3 regions of the Anaerosinus sp. genome follow, and region 2 is predicted to be linked to each of the others. Evidence: riboswitches for the same ligand, from Rfam matches in the RefSeq annotation. Region 2 holds a riboswitch; each other region holds the start of a gene.
The links. Region 2 has a riboswitch for cobalamin ahead of ACWZFG_RS00795 (TonB-dependent receptor plug domain-containing protein). Riboswitches for the same ligand answer to the same signal wherever they lie in the genome.

Region 1 (6,104 bases), on a different contig from region 2:
TCCGGATTCATTGTCCCGACAAGGACAAATCTCGCCGGATGAGAGTAGGACACCCCTTCACGTTCAACCGTATTAATTCCCATTGCTGCCGCATCTAAAAGAACATCAACGACATGATCATCAAGTAGATTAATTTCATCAACATAAAGAATATTGCGATTCGCTTGGGCAAGAATCCCTGCTTCAAATTTCTTTTCCCCATGTTTAATCGCATGTTCAATGTCAAGTGTACCAACCACGCGATCTTCCGTCGCACTTACCGGCAATTCCACCACACGCATTTTTACCGCATGATGACTTACTAATTTATGTTCTTGCTGTTTCTTCTGGCAAGCTTCACAAAGCAAATTCACTTCACTTGGATCACAGTGGAATTGACAGCCATCAACAACTTCCATCGCCGGTAAAAGTTCTGCCAAAGCTCTAACCGCAGTTGATTTTGCCGTTCCTTTTTCCCCTTTAATTAAAACACCGCCTAACGATGGATTAATGACATTTAAAATTAAAGATAATTTCATTTCCTCCTGTCCAACGATAGCTGTAAACGGATATACTACTTTTCTTTTCATGTTTTTACTCCTTCAATTTAAACTTTTCTGGATACATCGCCTTTGCCATGTCTTCAATCGCATAAACGATATAATGTGATAATGATTGCATATGCGCTCCGGGCAAGGCGACAATTGCATGATTTTTTATTGCTTTAATCGATTGATACGCAGGATCTTCTTGAATTTCTTTACAACGCTCCTGCGTCTCATGTTTCCCATCATAATCCCATGCCGATAAAACAAAGGCATCTGGATTTAATCGAACAATTTCTTCTTTGGATAACGTAATATTCTTTTGATAATTCAGCTCCAATGCCGCCTCTTTTACCCCTGCAAACTTGCAAATATCATGAAATGTGCTTTCAGGACGAAAGGTTGCTCCATTGGTCTGTATATAAATCACTCTTTTTCGTTCACTTTCCAGAATTTCATTCACCGTCATTTCGATTTGTGCTAATTTTGCATCCATCATCGTGAGTAGCGGTAAAGCATTTTGTGGTTCTCCTACAACATTTGCCAGTTCCACAATGGAATTTTTTACATCTTGAATATTTTTTTGCGTTTTATATACATAAACCGGAATTCCTAGCTCACGTAAAGTCTCAATCATTTCTACTTTAAAAAAATCTGCAACAATAACTAAGTCAGGTTTTAGTGCCAGAATTGCTTCCGCACTATTTCCGTCCAAACGAGCTAAGACCGTTTTACTTTTTTCAACTGCATTTGATATCCCAGGATCATCAACTAAATAAGTTAAAGCTGCGATTCTATCCTCAGATACCAACTCCAATAGGATTTCATCAGTACTGATAGTCAATGAGACAATTCGTTCCGGCTTCTTTGTAAAATGAAGCTTTGTTCCTGTAGAATCTACAACATCATAACCTGTATTAAGAATCGTCGTATTCACATCATCCCGCGTCGATCCACAGCCTCCTAATATACATGCAAAAACAAGTAAAATAAGCACTATGCAACGATTAAATCTTTTCATCTATTTTTATTCCACCCTTAGCAAGAAGGATGAACCGAATGCTTTCGGTTCATCAATGATTTAAAAAGTGTATTCCATCCCTACAAGTACATTTCTGCCCGGTGCACTCCACCATTGCTCATCCGGAGTTGTACTCCAGTTATAACGCGCATTTGAATGCTCAGCATAAAACTTATCAAAGACATTATTCACTTTAATAAAGGCTTTAATATCATCGGTTGCTTGATAATTGATTCCAATATCCCAAACCCAATAGGTATTTGCCGGGAAGAAGTGATCTACCGCATCAGCTGTTTGCGGCCCTGGTCTATCAATTGCCCCGCGCCCTAATACGGAAAGATCTAACTTACCAGCTTTATAATCGAGACCAACGTTCCAAGCTCCCTTCGGAATATACCCGTCAATATTTTCTGCCCTTTGGTCTGTCGGGTCTACATTGGTATGGGTATAACCAACAAATCCACTAAATGCGTCAGAAAATTGCTTTTTCAATTGAATGTCCCAGCCATCTGCTTTTTCGTCACCCACATTTGCATATTTACCGATCTTGCTGATATAGCCAATTCTATCTTCTGAATCACGTTTAAAGATATGTGCAGAAGCCACAAACGTATCATCAATCCGATGATTAATCCCAAACTCAAGCGTATTCCCGGATTCTGGCTTTATGTTCGGGTTTCCATATTTTGCACTATACAAATTGGTCGGAGAAGGCGGAATAAAATATTCGCTATACCCAACATATAAATTCGTTGCATCACTTGCCATATAACCAAGGTTTACACTCGGGGAAGTATGACTGCCAAAACCGGAGTTATTATCATAGCGAATTCCGCTCGTCAGCGTCCAACGGTCATCTATCCCCCACTCGTCTTGTAGATACAAAGCACGATTGGTAAGTTTCACATTATTAAAAGTAACGACTTTATCCTGCGTAAACTCAAAGCCTGCAATCAACGTATTATTTTCATCCCACTGCCTTGTATATTGATCAGAAATTCGATAAGTTTTTATATTGGTGAAATATTTATTGTAATCTGTATCAAAAACACTGTTCATATAAGAGAACTGATTCGTCGATTTATCATCAATCTGAGTATTATAAATCAATTTCCAATTATAATTATCAATACTTCCTTTTTTAAACGCATCTTCCCACAACGCTGTATAACCTTCATCCGCTTTATATCCATCATAAGTAAACGTCAAATCAGATTTTTCACCAATCTCTTTTGTTATTTTTATACTCGTTGTATCTCCATTTAAATGCGCTGGCGTCGTCACACCTCTACCATCTTTAAAATCGCCAAGCAGATCTTTCTGGCGCGAAATTCTCCATGACCAATCTTCATCGTGCCCCTCTGTGCTAAATAAATAGTTTTCCGTAGCATAACTGCCGCCAGTGATTTTTATTTTCGATTGATTGTGGTTGATCTTCTTCGTGATGATATTGATAACACCACCTTTTGCATCAGAGCCGTATAATGTTGATGCAGAGCCTTTCAAAACTTCAATACGCTCTACATTATCTAAGTTTTTAAACATCGTAGCCGAAAATTTATTGCCCGCTGCATTCATTTTAACCCCATCAATTAATACAACAATTTCATCTGCGCCATTAATTTTTAACCCATTGCTATTATCATAGCCAGCTAAACTATAATTGGCGATTGTAACGCCAGGAATGGAACGCAACGCTTCCGACAAATCCGTATAATGATTTTTAGCAATATCTTCACTTGTAATTACATTGATATTCGCATTGACCTTAAATTCATTCACAGGTGTTCTTGTTGCAGTTACAACAACTTCATCAAAGAAATATGAAGCTATCGCTTCTTGGGAATTTTCTTCAGCAAAGGCTGTATTAGCATAAATAAAGCTTGTCGCTAAAGCAATTGTTGGCATAAGTATCGCTGCCAGTTTTTTTGATTTTGAAAATTTTCGTTTCACGTATTTTGACCTCTCCTCAATTTCATTTCACTTCAACGAAAAACCATGCTATTACGTGAAAAAGCCTTTTCGCAAAAGCAAAAAGGCGTTAAATTCCATATCTATACCTACAAATGCATACAGCATTGTATAGTTACAGTATCTTTCACCTTCCTATCACTCGTAGGATTTCATGGCAAAATGAATCTAGGCAGTTCTTCTGACTCTGTATCATCGCTTCCCCACGCCTTCCCAGAATATATCCAGTGACATCTTTGTGGAGTTACTCCCCATTACAGCGGCGGGACCGTACCGGTTTTTCACCGATTTCCCTATTAAGCCTTTCGGCACCTATCTTCTCAATATGAATTTGTCGAAATGATTGCATCGTTTTCCACCATACACTATATAGTGGTCATACAGTCAAGATTTTTTAATGTTTTTTATTTTCCAACTTTTGCCGGATGTAAGTAAGCAATCATATGAAACACTTCTATCACTTCCGCCATAAAGTGCTTCCATCCCAAAACACCTGCATAGGGACGTTCTGCAACAGGAACACCTTGCATTGGCATAAGAAAATTTTTAAAAATCATCCGATCGTATTGCCCAACTTCCAATCTCGTTTGCCAATCTCCAAGGACAAGCGAAATACCTGCTTCTTCAACAGATACAGCACTTGGTTGCACCTGCCAGGCGCGTACGCCTTGAATCATTGGATATTCTGCTTTATTCGGGCCTTCTATTTTGAGATAAATATCATTAAATTCAGGAAACTCTGTTTTTAGTGCTGCTACGATTCCATAAGCAACTCCGTAAGGAAGCGTTAAATATACGTCGCCAAAGCCAAAGTTTTTACAATCCGCTTTGAGCTGAAAAATTGCTTGATCCAGCTTTTCTTGATTGATGTCGATTTCTGTTTCTAGTTTTTCTGTGCAGATATTGATCTGTAATTTTTCTGCAATCCGATTTAACCAGGCAATGGAACATTGCATTCCATAAGGTGTAGGCGCAATAAGGTAATCTTGCCCCCATTCTTCTGCTAACCGTTTTGCCGCTTCAACTCCAAGTTCCGGAGCTAAAACAATATTGCAAGCAGCCAATGGCAATTGCATCATCTCAGCTAGAGAAGTTTCATCTGCACCAAGGCAAACACCAACTTCAATCCCAGAGGATATAAGCATTCGCTTGATTTCAGCTAAATCCCCTTGCCAATTGGGATAGTTATTGCACCAGCCAAAAAGATTTACGCGATTTTTCCGCACAACTTCTTTTTTAACTTTTACCTTTGCAGTAACTAAGTCAAGAATTTTATCTAATGCTTCCTGATACCCTTCCCAAAATTCTCCCTTAAGTCCGCCTGCATCAACCGCAATAATCTCACAAGCTAAATTAGCTCTATGACAAATCCCCTGAATGTCATCACCGATTAAGCTGACTGAGCAACTGTTGATGACTGCAATCATTTTAGGATTACATTCTTTTTTTACTTCTTCTAACGCCAGCAAAAGCGCATCATCTGCGCCGTACAACAAATCGATTTCCTTTACTTCACTACAAAAGATTCTTCGCTCATATTTTTTCTCGACTCTTGCCATCTCGCGTTCGGCAATCGTTGCACACCAACGAGGCCCGTTTATCAAAATCACACAATCTTTTAGACTTAAAAAAAATGAGGCTGCGCCCGCCATTTCACAACGACTTTTACACGGCAGCCACCGCTGCAATTTCTGATTAGTATTCATATAGAATCCTCCTGCCACGTCCATGAATTGCCATAGATACTTTATTTAGCAGATTTTCCAGACCCCAAATGCCAACTTGTTGAATTGAGATAGACAACTGATGGGGAAGATCAATTAAATCTGTCGTCGTTAAAACAAAGTCCACTTGCTCTGCCAGCGTTTTTATCTCTTCTTCTGTATAGCAGGGAATATCCGTTAGCTCCATGATTCGCTTGCGTTGCTCTGCTTTTTCTTTACTCGTTAAATCATTATGTAAAACTACCGCTTTAAGTTCTGCACCCACAGCTGATAACGTTTCTAAATGAAACTTCGGATCAAAATAACGGCTTGCATACCCAATAACAAAAATGTAACTTTTCCCCGACAAAACTTCGCGTTTTTTTTGTAAAAACTTTTCCAGACGTGTATTTTCTATTTCCCAGGCTTGTTTAGCTTCTGCTTCGCACGCTAAAACTTCTCCGATTTTTTTAAACCATACTTTCGTTTCTGCCATCCCTTTAGGATAGTTCCCCGTATAACACTTCGTTTGATAACGCTCAGCCAACACTCTTGCATATTCTTGCATCTTGGGATAATATTCACGTGCAATTCCTACCGATAAAATTAAATTCGCTTCGGGAATCATCGCAAATTCCTCTTTTGTCATCGTATTGGGCGGAAATAAAATACGCGTAAAACCAAAATAATGAAGTAGTCGTTTTATTTCACGAACATTATTTTCATTGCCCGCTCCACTATTTTCACCAATGATAACGGCAAGCTTTTCTTTTTTCTCTCGCTCTTTCGGCTTAATTGTTGCAAAGCGTTCCAGCAAAGTTTCCAGCATCTTGATGTTATGTTCCGTATAATGCTTACTCATAAAGCCGGCACCTGACACAACGA
Region 2 (6,104 bases):
AACTAAACTTTCTTTAGTAGATGGTGCAATATGGAGGTTTAATGCAGATAAAGATGCTAATGTAAGTGACCTTGTTGGAGGAAGTAAAGGTCATGAAGGAATCATTGAACAAAAGTCTGGTCATACGATTACTGCTCATACCTTTAGTGGTAATATGAATGTAAAATATGCTAGTACATATGCTGATGGAAATTTAATGATTAATGATAATCAGGGTAATTTTGTAATTAATGGACTAAAAGCAGGTTCGAGTAATAACAGTATTACGATTTCTACTGATAATAATAATGTAAATGCATTGGATAATACTTCATGGGAAAAAACGTTAAACAGCTTGGCTAACAAAGTGCAATATAATGGCGTAATTAATGAAGATGGACGAGTAAGTAATTTGACTGGTATGGCAACTGTTAATGAAAGCATTACTGCACCATCAGCAAAAGCAGAGATATTATTTAAAAATGGGACTGATAGCAATATAATAGATAAAATTACGTTTAATAATGGTTCAAGTGGAACTATCACTTATGGTGATTATGAAACTGCGGTGATGAGTGGAGTAAAATCTGCGATGACATCAGCTGCTATGGGATGGCGCACTGAAAATAACAATCTCATGAAACGTATGGGGGATTTACGGTTATCATCCGGAGATGTTGGAGCATGGGCACGTATTTATAGAGGAAAATCTAGTAGTGATAAAAATAAAACCGATTATAAAGCAAATTATAATACTGTTCAAGTTGGCTACGATAAAGAAGTCGATGGAAATTGGCGTGTTGGTACTGCGATAAGCATTATGGAAGGTGACAGCAGCTATCAATATGGAGGTAGTGGTGATGACAAGTCTAAGAGTATTGCACTTTATGGAACATGGAATGGAGAAAAAGGACATTATGCCGATTTGATCTTGAAAGGAACGAAACTGACTAATGATTATACGGTATTCAATGCTGATGGACATCAGGTAGAAGGAGATTATGATACTTGGGGAACCTCTATTAGTGCAGAGTACGGTCGTCGAATTAAGCAAGATAATGGTTTTTATTATGAACCACAGTTAGAATTTACGTATGGGCATCTTAATGGAAGTGATTATGATGCGACGAGTGATTTCATGGATGTCAATGGCAAGTATAAGACGATGAATGTAAATCAAAGTAGTATGAATAGTTTGATAGGACGTATTGGGATAGCATTTGGTAGAGAAATGGAGAAAAGCAGTGTTTACGCACAATTATCATATAGTCATGAATTCTGTGGCGATATGAATACGTATTATGATGCTGATAATATGCCAAAAAGTACAAAGCAAGATTTTAAAGACAGCTGGGTAACATTCATGTTAGGCGGAACTTCTCAACTCAATGATAAACTTTATGCCTATGGTAATTTCGAGAAATCAATAGGTGGCGACATAAAAACTGACTGGCGTATTGATGCTGGTTTACGTTGGAGTTTCTAATTTGCAATAAATATAGACAGGGGCTATATTTAGCCTCTGTCAAAATAAAATTTAGGAGTGATATTCATGGTAGAAGCAGTACAAGAAGAAATCAAAAAAACGAGTGACCAAATGAATGAGAAAGCAGAAAACTTTCAAAAATTTTTAGAAAAAAATGAAATTCATGTGTTCAATGTAGAAGTGATGAACGATGAATTGAAGAGTGTTGTTTTCAGATCGCGCATAGAAGTGAATAGTCAGATGTTACCAATGGGTATTATTATTGACGAAAGTATTTTTACGCTTATTCGAACACAAATATTTACCGGTATTGATGAGAAAAAACAAGGGGAAATAGTTGAATTTATAAATGAAATCAATAGAGACTTTAAAATTTTTAAATACTATATAGGCACAGATTATAATTTATATCTTGATGTTTGCCTCCCATTTGTTGAGGAAACATTTGATAGTAATATGGTTCATCTGATGCTAGATATGATAGTAAAACATTTAAAGGATGCTTATCCTAAGATTATGCAGAAAATTTGGGCAGAATAATAATAGTTTACATAAAAAATAGAATTTATAATGTATATTAAGGAGCGTTTTAAGATGAAAAAAATATTTTTAGCGGTTATGGTTTCTGTAGTTTGTTTATTTGGACTTGCAAATGGTGGGATTTCTAAAGCAGAAGCAGCGGAAAGTCTTGGATATGTTAACTTGTAGGCGGTTTTTGCTGCATATCCTAATATAAATAAAGCAGAGATGACGCTACAGCAAGAACAGCAAAAATCGCAGCAAGAATATCATTCTAAGGCGGCAACGTTAAATGATGCGGAAAAGATGGCATTAGAAAAAGAATTGAACCAAGCTTTGGCGAAAAAACAATTGGAAGTCATGGAACCGATTCAAACGAAGATAAATCAAGCAATTGCTAAAGCGGCACAAGCAAAAGGAATCTATCAAGTTGTTAAAGCAGAAGAAATGCTGTATGGTGGTACAGACTTGACGAAAGACGTTATTGAGATGATTAAGTAAAAATAAGAATATAATTATAATAGGTTAAATAAAATGGGTCTCCAACCATAGAGATATTCTCTATGGTTGGAGACTTTTTCTATGTGAAAAATTTTGTAGAAAAATGTTGACTATATGACCACTATATAGTTTATAATGACAATCGTTGTTTAAAATAGCATATTTGCACAAGGGGTGCCGCAAGGCTTAATAGGGAAATCGGTAGAATCCGATACGGTCCCGCCGCTGTAAGGGGAGCAACTTCTATAATGTCACTGGAGAATTTCTGGGAAGGCAGAAGAAGCGATGAACCTAAGTCAGAAGAACTGCCCGCTGTAAGATCACCGTTAGACCTGCGACAGACAGGAAGGGGATATTGCGCTATATACTTAGTATATATTTCTGCGTAATATTTTGCCCTTTCCCAATCATGGGAAAGGGTTTTTTATTTTGTTTCAGAGGAAGCTGTAGGACCATGAAAGATTGGCTATAGATTATCCTTTGTATAGATGATGAAAGATAAAAGGGGAAGAGTAAATGTTAAGAAGTGAAAGAAATTTGTACAAAAAGATTTTTCTTACGATGTTAATGGGGACAAGTTTTGTGCTTAGTGGTGCGGTAGGACATGCGGAGGAAGCTGGGGATGTTGCGGTTAAGGAAGAAAAACCAGCAACAGAAATGAAAACAGCAACGCTTGATGAGTTTACATTAGATGAAGTAATCGTTACGGCGCAACGTATTGAAACAAAAGATTTAGACACACCGGCAACGACGACGGTAATTACCGCACAAAAGTTAAAAGATAGTGGTGCAGCGACTGTTTTTGAAGCAATTGAGCGCATTCCTGGGATTAATAGCTATTCATATGGAAATGGTGGCGGTGATTATGGCGCAATGTATTCGCGTATTAATATCCGTGGGATGGATAAGGGCACGCTCATTTTAGTGAATGGCAGTCCTGTAAACTTAATGAATTATAATAGTATGATGAGCTCTATTCCAGTAGAAGCAGTAGATCGAGTTGAAATTGTAAAAGGTTCAAATGCCGTTTTATATGGTGCAGAAGCTATGGGCGGCGTCATTAATATTATTACGAAAAAATCTGGTACAGTTGGCGGAAGTGTAACAGCGCAAACGGGCAATTATAATAAAAACTACTCCGTGGGCGTAAATGCGGATGATGTTAATATTTTTTATAAACGCGAATTCTATAATTCTATCGATGATTATAATCCACTATTTGCGACAACAACGAAAAAGACCTCAAAAGATAAAGGGACGAGAGACTCTATCTTTATGAATTATAATATTAATGATAAATTAACAATGACTTACGCATATTCAGATACAGATAGTACTTATAAACAGTTTTCCTATGATAATGCTACAAAAGATTGGACCAAGCTTACTAAAGAAAACTTATATTATGATAATAGACAAAATGTAAATTTGAGTTATGATGACACGGAGAATCAATTAAAATCTACGATTACTTATAATAAAAATAAGCTAAGAGGCTATAAAGGTGCTACAACGAATACGGATTTAAGTAGTATTGATTTTAATACGCAAAAAGCATGGGATATTAATGATGGAAAAGATACCTTGGTAGGTGGAATTAATATACATCGTGAGAGCTATACGCAAAACTATGGTGCTCATACAGGTGACTTTGATAGAGACAGTTATGCATTATACCTTTCTTATACCAATCAAATCAATGACAGATTTTCTACGACAATTGGAGCAAGAGAACATTTTGTGAAGGGAAATGAGTATGATGATGCACAAAATATCTTTTTGCCACAATTGCAAGCACTCTATAAAATTAACGATAGTACTTCCTGGTATGTGAATGTTGGTAAATCGTTTGAACTTCCGGCATCGAATTCACCTTTTTATGGATCAGCTGCCATATCTACAGCGCTTCCATTAAAACCGCAAGAAGGGTGGAATTATGAAACTGGGTTAAAAGTGATTAATGATACGGAATCTTTTAAACTTGCAGTTTTTAAAATGGATGTAAAAAATAAATTTAAATGGGTAAAAGAAAATACAGTAATTCCAGGCGGTGATCCGAATACAAGTATCCAAATCAATCGTGATAAGTTTAGAAATACGGGAGTAGAAATGGAATATACTAAAAAAGTAAATGATAATTTGCAACTTAATTTAGGTGCTTATTATGGAAATCCGGAAGCTAAGGACGGCGATGGTGACTGGACACAAGATGAAGCTAGATTGCAATTTTCTGCGGGAGCTACCTATAAAAAAGATAAATTGACGCTTGATATGGAGTGGTTTGTGACAGCAAAACGCGAAATGGCATATTATAATTATGCAGGTAATACGAAATATCAAGATCATAGAGTGCCTGACAAAATTGACTTGAATTTAACGATGCAATATGATATTAATCCGGATGATACAATTACCTTGGGCGGATATAATTTACTAAATCGTGAAAACCCGATAAATAATTCGGAAAATTGGTCTACTCCTCGTAATTATAGATTAGCTTATACACATAGGTTCTAATTTTATATAAGATGGCAGATATTAAATGATATCTGCCATTTTAATACCATTTTTGGCTATAGAAGAGGTATTGTGAGGATGTGAAAATTGAGAAAACAAAAATATAGTATATGTTTTACTGCTTTTCAGTCATTGCTTTAAGCCCGGATTTAATTATTAAGCGGGAAGGAGCAGGGGAAGAAATGATACAAAGCTATCGTGATTTGGAAATCCCTGTTTTTGTAGTATAAAGGCTTACGAATGATTTTTTGATTGCACTGATTGAGGTTATGCTGTACAATATTCTAAGTAATTTTGTCTTGTGGAAGGTAATGGATGATGAATTTTGTTGCAATAGATTTTGAAACGGCGAATCAATATCGTAATAGTGCGTGCAGTGTTGCTGTTGTTGAAGTGAAAAATGGAGAAATATATGATTCTTACTATGCATTGATTCGTCCACCGATGATGCAGTTTAATCGAATTAATATAGATATTCATGGGATTACACCGGCAGATGTGAGAGATAAACCTAATTTTTCAACAATATGGAACGATTTGAAGCCATGTTTGGAAGGCAGAAATGTCATTGCCCATAATGCGAGCTTCGATATGAGTGTGCTAAAAAGTTGTTTGACTTATTATCAGCTTACGATGCCAAATTTTTCGCATTTTTGTACAGTAAGTATGGCAAAAAAGGTTTGGCCGGAATTAGAAAATCATAAACTAGGGACTTTAGGCGATTATTTTCATATTGATTTTCAGCATCATAATGCATTAGATGATGCTAGAACCTGTGCTTGTGTTGCACTTCTTGCTGCAAAAAAATTACAGGTAACAAGTTTTCGGGAACTTATTGCTAAGTTAGGGTTACCAAATAAAAAGTTTTGTTGACACCCATAGGGCAATCTAATAGAGGATAAATTAGATAAGGGGGAAGCGAAATGATATTGGTAAGTGCGTGTTTATTAGGTCATAACACAAAGTATAACGGTGGGTCAAATGATCATCCTTTGCTGATGAAATATAATGAGTTAGGAAAATTTGTTGCAGTCTGTCCAGAGTGCTTAGGAAAACTGCCAATTCCTCATCCACCTTCGGAAATTATTGGTGGCAGTGGAAA
Region 3 (6,104 bases), on a different contig from region 2:
TTGATTTTTCTTGATGAGCCTACGGCTAGTCTCGATTTAACGTATCAAGAAGAGATTTTTCGTCAGTGCAAAGAGCTTTGTCGTCAGGGAAAAACTATTTTGATTGTTGTTCATGACATTCGCTTGGCGGCAAAATTTTGTTCTCGATTAATTTTACTGAATAAAGGTAACGTTTTAGCGGATGGATTACCAGAAGAAGTAATCACTACTGGTAATTTACATCAAGCGTATCAGATGAATGCAGCAGTGTTTAATAATTATGTATCGGGATTGCTTGATATCTATACTTATCATAAAGAGAACAGAAATGATAGCAAGCAACGGATTCACATTATTAGTGGAGGCGGGATTGCTTCGGATTTAATAAGAAAGTTATATGAACAGCACTATAAGATTAGTACGGGGGTATTATCAACTGGAGATGGAGACGCAATTGTAGCGTCTGCATTTAATGCAAAGGTGATTTATAAGGAAGCTTTTGCTCCTATCGATGAATCAAATAGTGAGGAAAATCGCGTGTTAATTGGTCATGCAACCTTTACAGTACTTTGTAATATTGCCTATGGAATAAATAATTTAATGAACTTAAAAGATGCATTTATTGCAAAACAATTGATTGTTTTGGAGGATACACCGATTGAAGAACGTGATTATACAAATGGGGAAGCAAAACGCTTATACGATGTATTAATACGGCAATCACAAGTAAAAGTAATGACAACAAATGAATTTATGCATTTAATGGAGCAGAAAAATGGGGTTTTTAAATCAATTTGAAACATCGACAAAGATGCTATTACTTAGTTTAACCGGTACTTGTAATTTATCATGTAAGTATTGCTATGCAAATGAACATGCTGCTGATTTTATGTCAGTTGAGACAGCGATTCAAGCAGTAGATATTGCTGCAAGAAGTAAGGAGAAGTTTATCCTTCAATTTAGTGGTGGAGAACCGCTGCTGAATTTTCCAGTCATTCAAGCGGTGATTGAATATGTTCAGGAAAATAAAATTCCTGCATTAATGCAGGTGCAAACAAATGGAACGTTAATTACTGAGAAAATCGCGAAAATCTTAAAAAAAGGAAAAGTTGCAATTGGCGTTAGCATAGATGGGAGAACACAGGAAAATGATAGGCAGAGATGTTTTCCAAATGGTAGTGGATGTATGCAGGCGATTTTAAATGGAATTGAAATTTTGAAACATCATTCTATCCAAATCGGTGTGACTTGTGTTGTGACAGCTCAAAATGTAAATAAATTAACAGGGATTGTAGAGCTTGCCTATTACCTTGGAAATGTAAGGCGAATTGGGTTTGATTTACTAAGAGGACAAGGACGCGGTGCAGAGATAAAAGCGGCAGAACCTCAAGACGTAAAAGCTGGATTAGAGAAAGCGTTTACCTTAGCTGAAAAGCTTGAAGAACTAACAGGACGTAAAATATTGTTTGCGCAGTTAGAGCGCGTGGAAAAATTAAAAAAAGGCAGCTTAACGACCTTTGCGCATTGCCATGCGATGAATGGTGCTGCAATTTATGTTGATGCAACTGGAGATATCTATGCTTGTGCTTCATTGGTTGGTAATCCTGACTTTTATATTGGAAATATTAAAACGGGTGTGGATAGACAAAAACAAGCCAAGGTTGCAGAGTTAATAAAAAATAGTTTGCATTTTTGCTTAGAGTGCAATGATTTTTCGTTGTGTGGCGGGGGTTGTTTTGCTAGATGGTATGGTAGCAAAACAAAAATGGCATATCCTTCGGAATGTAGTTTGAAGCGGACAGCAATTCATTGTAGTTAATTGGAGAAAAATATAAATTTATGCTTTTAAAAGCTTGACTATATAGCCACTATATAGTTTATGATGAAAAACGAATTTCATAATCGCGCAATAGGTGCCAAAAGGGCTTAATAGGGAAATCGGTGTAAATCCGGTACGGTCCCGCCGCTGTAAAGAGGAGCAACTCCAAATATGTCACTGAGAGAAATCTTGGGAAGGCTGGAGAAGTGATGAATCTGAGTCAGAAGAACTGCCGTTGCATGATCATACCGTTAGACCTGCGAGCGACAGGGATGGGAGATATACAGTGAATACTGTTTATTTTGCATGAAAACTCTGTACGCAAATCGCGTGACAGAGTTTTTTATTATTTTCTATTAATTATTTTTGGAGGAATCTACAATGAAAAGGGATTTTTTACGAAAAAGAACAATTTTAGCCGCGATTGCTTGTACTACATTTGTTTCGTTAGCATTGCCAAGTGTAGAAGCCGCTACCTTAGATGAATATACGCTAGACAATGTTGTTGTTACAGCATCTAAAATGGAACAGAGTGCTTTTAAAGCACCTGCAAATATCAATGTTGTTACGCGTGAAATGTTAGAAAAAAATCATTATGCAAACTTAACGGATGTGCTTAGAGATGTTCCAGGTGTTACTATTCAAAACTATGGAAACGGTGGCGGAAATTATACTTCAAACAGTATTTATATTAATGGAACAAAAAATATTGTAGTTCTTATTGATGGAATGAGAGTAAATACAAATGGTAGTACTTTCTCAAAATTTAATGCTTCAGAAGTAGTAGATATGGATACCATTGAACGAATTGAAATATTAAAAGGTTCAGCATCAACACTTTATGGTTCAGATGCCTCTGGCGGTGTAATTAATATTATTACACGCAAAGTCTCTGCAGGTGATAATAAAACTTCCTTAGAAATTACAGGTGGCAGTTTTGGTAAGGAACAATATAGTTTTTTGAATACGGGAAGAACGGATGACAATGTTTATTGGATGCTTGCTGCGCAAAAAGATATTAGTGGTGATTTTAAGGATGGGCGCAGCAATACAATTCAAAATGAAGTAAATGCAAACGATTTTAATTTTAAAATCGGCAAAGATTTTGATGAAGATACTTCGCTAGTATTTACTTACGAATCTTATCAATCGGATTATTTACGCCCGAAAAATGGCGGTCTTCATGAAACGAAAATTAGTGAAGGTGAAAAAGACCAAAAGAGATTGAGTATTTTATCCACAAATCGTATTTCTGAAAAAGCAGTAAATCAGATTTCGTTATATCAAAATAAAAACTATCTTAACGATAACTATAATGATCCAATGAACGTATGGTTAATGGATTTAGAGACTTCTGGGATCAGTGACCAGGTAACTTATACAACAGAGAATCACACCTTAGTAGGCGGCTTTGATTTTTATCAAGATAAGATCAAGAATTATTCTAGTACAAGTTATGGTTATACAGATGCTTGGCGAGATCGAACGATTACAAATCGTGCCTTTTATTTGCAAGATGCTTGGCATATGAATAATGAATGGACATTAACGACGGGGATTCGGACAGACAATCATTCCGTATATGGACACCACAATACGCCAAGTGTTGTATTAGGTTATGAAGCGAGTGACAATACAAATTACTATATGAGTTATAAGGAATTCTTTATATCGCCAAATCAATATCAGTTATATTCCTCTTACGGAAGTTTAAATTTAGAACCGGAAACAGGAAAAACAATAGAATTTGGTGTGAATCACAAATTTGATAAAACCTTCACGGGTAGTTTCAATATATTTAAGCGAGAAGCAGAAAATATGATCGGATTTAATTCGGACACCTATAAATATTACAATGTTGGGGAAGAAAGTGCCCGTGGCTGGGATGTTCAGTTAACAAAGCAATTTAATGATAATTTTAGTGCCAATGTAGGCTATACGCATTTGTATATTGATCCGGAAAATGCATCTTCAAATCCAAATCGGAATGGATATTTACCGCGCGGTGCTTGGAACCTCGGGATGAAATACGAAAAGGATCAATTTGATATGCAGCTTAACGGCAGAGGCATTATTGATAGAGAAGGGCGCAAAGGGAAAAATATAGCCGATGAATTTACCTCTTTCTGGATTTGGGATGCAGCAATCAATTATCAATTCGAAGACAATGCAAAAGCGTTTATTCGTGTGAATAATATCTTTGATAAATTCTATACAGATCAATGTTATGATATGGATCCAGATGGTAGTTGGTATTCAGCACCAGGGCGTAACTTCCAAGTTGGAGTTCAATATTCATTCTAATCATCAATTCGCACTTTATGATGAAAGCAATAGGGCTGATAACAGCCCTATTTTTCTAATATAAACAAGGCTGTTTCAGTAGGAGGCTCAACTCCCACTGAAATCAGACGCGTAATTCAGGGGCTTACGAGGTCTTTACTTCCGCTTAAAGAAGCGAGGATATTATAAGCAGAGAACCAAAATCTTCGATTTTGTGTGAATCGCTTATTTCGATAGATGACCCCGGTAGCCGTCGATAAATGAGCAATGGAGTAAAAGAATATGAGCAAAATATTATTTATCACCAATATGGAACATCATGAGAGGGGAATGAAAGCAGCTAAGCTTCTTGCTGAGAAAACAAATCAGTTAAATGATGCTTTTGAGCAATTGCAGATAAAAGATAGTGAAATCTGGAATCAACGCTGGGAAGAGAAGCTTTGCGCGTGTGAGTTTGTTTTAGTGTCATGGATGGGGACGGGATTATGCTGTGACTTTTTAAAAAAATCTTCAATCTATATGCAGAAAAACCACATTTACCATCTTTATCACATCATGGATGCTGGTGACGATGTACTGGATTTAGGCTTAACTCCCGAAGAAAAAAATACAATTTTTAAATATTTTAGTTATGGCGGCTTAGAGAATTTCTCGAATTTATGGCTTTGGCTTGCAAAAACATTTTGTAAAAAAAATTGTCAAGTAGAAGAACCAAAACAAATGCCATGGGCAGGGGTATATCATCCTAATTATCCGGATGAAACCTTAAGTATTGAGGAGTATTTGGAAAAGAAGCAATCACTCAATAAGCCGATCATTGGTATGATTTTTTCGCGGGAAGATTGGTTATGGCAGAACTTAGCTTATCCAAATCAAGTAATTGCTGAAATTGAAAGGCAAGGATTTATTCCACTTGTGATTTTTACGACAACAATGGCGAATGAAGAAACAGGGGCGGTTAACTTACAAACCAATATAGAAAAGTTTTTTTATCAAAATGGACACCCTATAATTGACGTGTTAATTAACAATTTTGTTTTTTCTTTGACGGTTACGGGATTTGTTGCATTAGAAGCATTAAAAAAATTAAATGTTCCAATCTTACAAGCATACCATTTATATAATACGTATCAATGGTGGAAGAATAGCTTTGTAGGAATGTCGGCAAATGAATTATCCTATGCGATTGCATTGCCTGAATTTGATGGAATTATTCATAGTGTACCAGTCGCAACACAAGAAGAATTAGAGGATGGGACACATACAAAATGCATATTAGGAGAACGAATTGAGCGGTTAATACAAAAGGCTGGAAAATGGGCTAAATTAAATAAAAAGCAGAACAAAGAAAAGAAAGTTGCAATCATATTTCATAATTATCCGCCAACAAATTCAAACATCGGAAGTGCAGCAAGTCTTGATTCTATTGAAAGTATTCGCCTGTTATTAAAAAGGTTGAAAGATGATGGCTATCAGGTAGATCGTTTGCCTGTAAGTCGCGAAGAATTTATTGCGGATCTAACAAGTCATGCCACCAATGATCGGCGGTTTATTTCAGAAAAACAAATTTTAGAAGCTGACGGGAAATTAACAAAAGAACAATATCAAGCTTATTTTGAAACTCTGCCACAAGAGACAAAAAAACAGTTGCTTCATGATTGGGGAGAAGTGCCAGGCGAAGTATTTTATTATGAGGATACTTTGCTGATTCCGGGGATGAAAAATGGGAATGTTTATATTACGGTACAACCTCCACGTGGATTTGGCGAGGATCCGGCCAAAATTTATCATTCGCCGGATTGTGCGCCAACACATCATTATCTAGCCTTTTATCATTGGATACAAGAGATTTGGCAAGCGGATGCAATGATTCATGTAGGGACGCATGGAAATTTAGAATGGCTTCCGGGCAAAGGCGTAGCGATGTCAAACGCTTGCTATCCTGACATTGCTACGGGAAATATGCCGAATATTTATCATTATTGGATTACCTGTGTTGGCGAAGGAATTCAGGCAAAAAGGC

Region 1: another riboswitch for cobalamin. It lies ahead of ACWZFG_RS02405 (TonB-dependent receptor plug domain-containing protein); the one in region 2 lies ahead of ACWZFG_RS00795 (TonB-dependent receptor plug domain-containing protein).
Region 3: another riboswitch for cobalamin. It lies ahead of ACWZFG_RS02275 (TonB-dependent receptor plug domain-containing protein); the one in region 2 lies ahead of ACWZFG_RS00795 (TonB-dependent receptor plug domain-containing protein).

The regions. Positions count from the first base shown of each region.
Region 1 is NZ_CBDNNH010000003.1:65,434-71,537, reverse strand. Features, by position in the region: gene ACWZFG_RS02415 (ATP-binding protein) at 1-569, opposite strand, end outside; gene ACWZFG_RS02410 (ABC transporter substrate-binding protein) at 574-1,545, opposite strand; gene ACWZFG_RS02405 (TonB-dependent receptor plug domain-containing protein) at 1,606-3,498, opposite strand; cobalamin riboswitch at 3,671-3,847, opposite strand; gene ACWZFG_RS02400 (nitrogenase component 1) at 3,921-5,222, opposite strand; gene ACWZFG_RS02395 (nitrogenase component 1) at 5,212-6,104, opposite strand, start outside.
Region 2 is NZ_CBDNNH010000002.1:109,971-116,074, forward strand. Features, by position in the region: gene ACWZFG_RS00780 (autotransporter outer membrane beta-barrel domain-containing protein) at 1-1,465, shown strand, start outside; gene ACWZFG_RS00785 (YbjN domain-containing protein) at 1,532-2,005, shown strand; gene ACWZFG_RS00790 (OmpH family outer membrane protein) at 2,213-2,485, shown strand; cobalamin riboswitch at 2,641-2,812, shown strand; gene ACWZFG_RS00795 (TonB-dependent receptor plug domain-containing protein) at 3,002-5,002, shown strand; gene ACWZFG_RS00800 (3'-5' exonuclease) at 5,318-5,875, shown strand; gene ACWZFG_RS00805 (DUF523 domain-containing protein) at 5,926-6,104, shown strand, end outside.
Region 3 is NZ_CBDNNH010000003.1:23,018-29,121, forward strand. Features, by position in the region: gene ACWZFG_RS02265 (ABC transporter ATP-binding protein) at 1-777, shown strand, start outside; gene ACWZFG_RS02270 (radical SAM protein) at 755-1,798, shown strand; cobalamin riboswitch at 1,873-2,049, shown strand; gene ACWZFG_RS02275 (TonB-dependent receptor plug domain-containing protein) at 2,180-4,102, shown strand; gene cobN (cobaltochelatase subunit CobN) at 4,364-6,104, shown strand, end outside.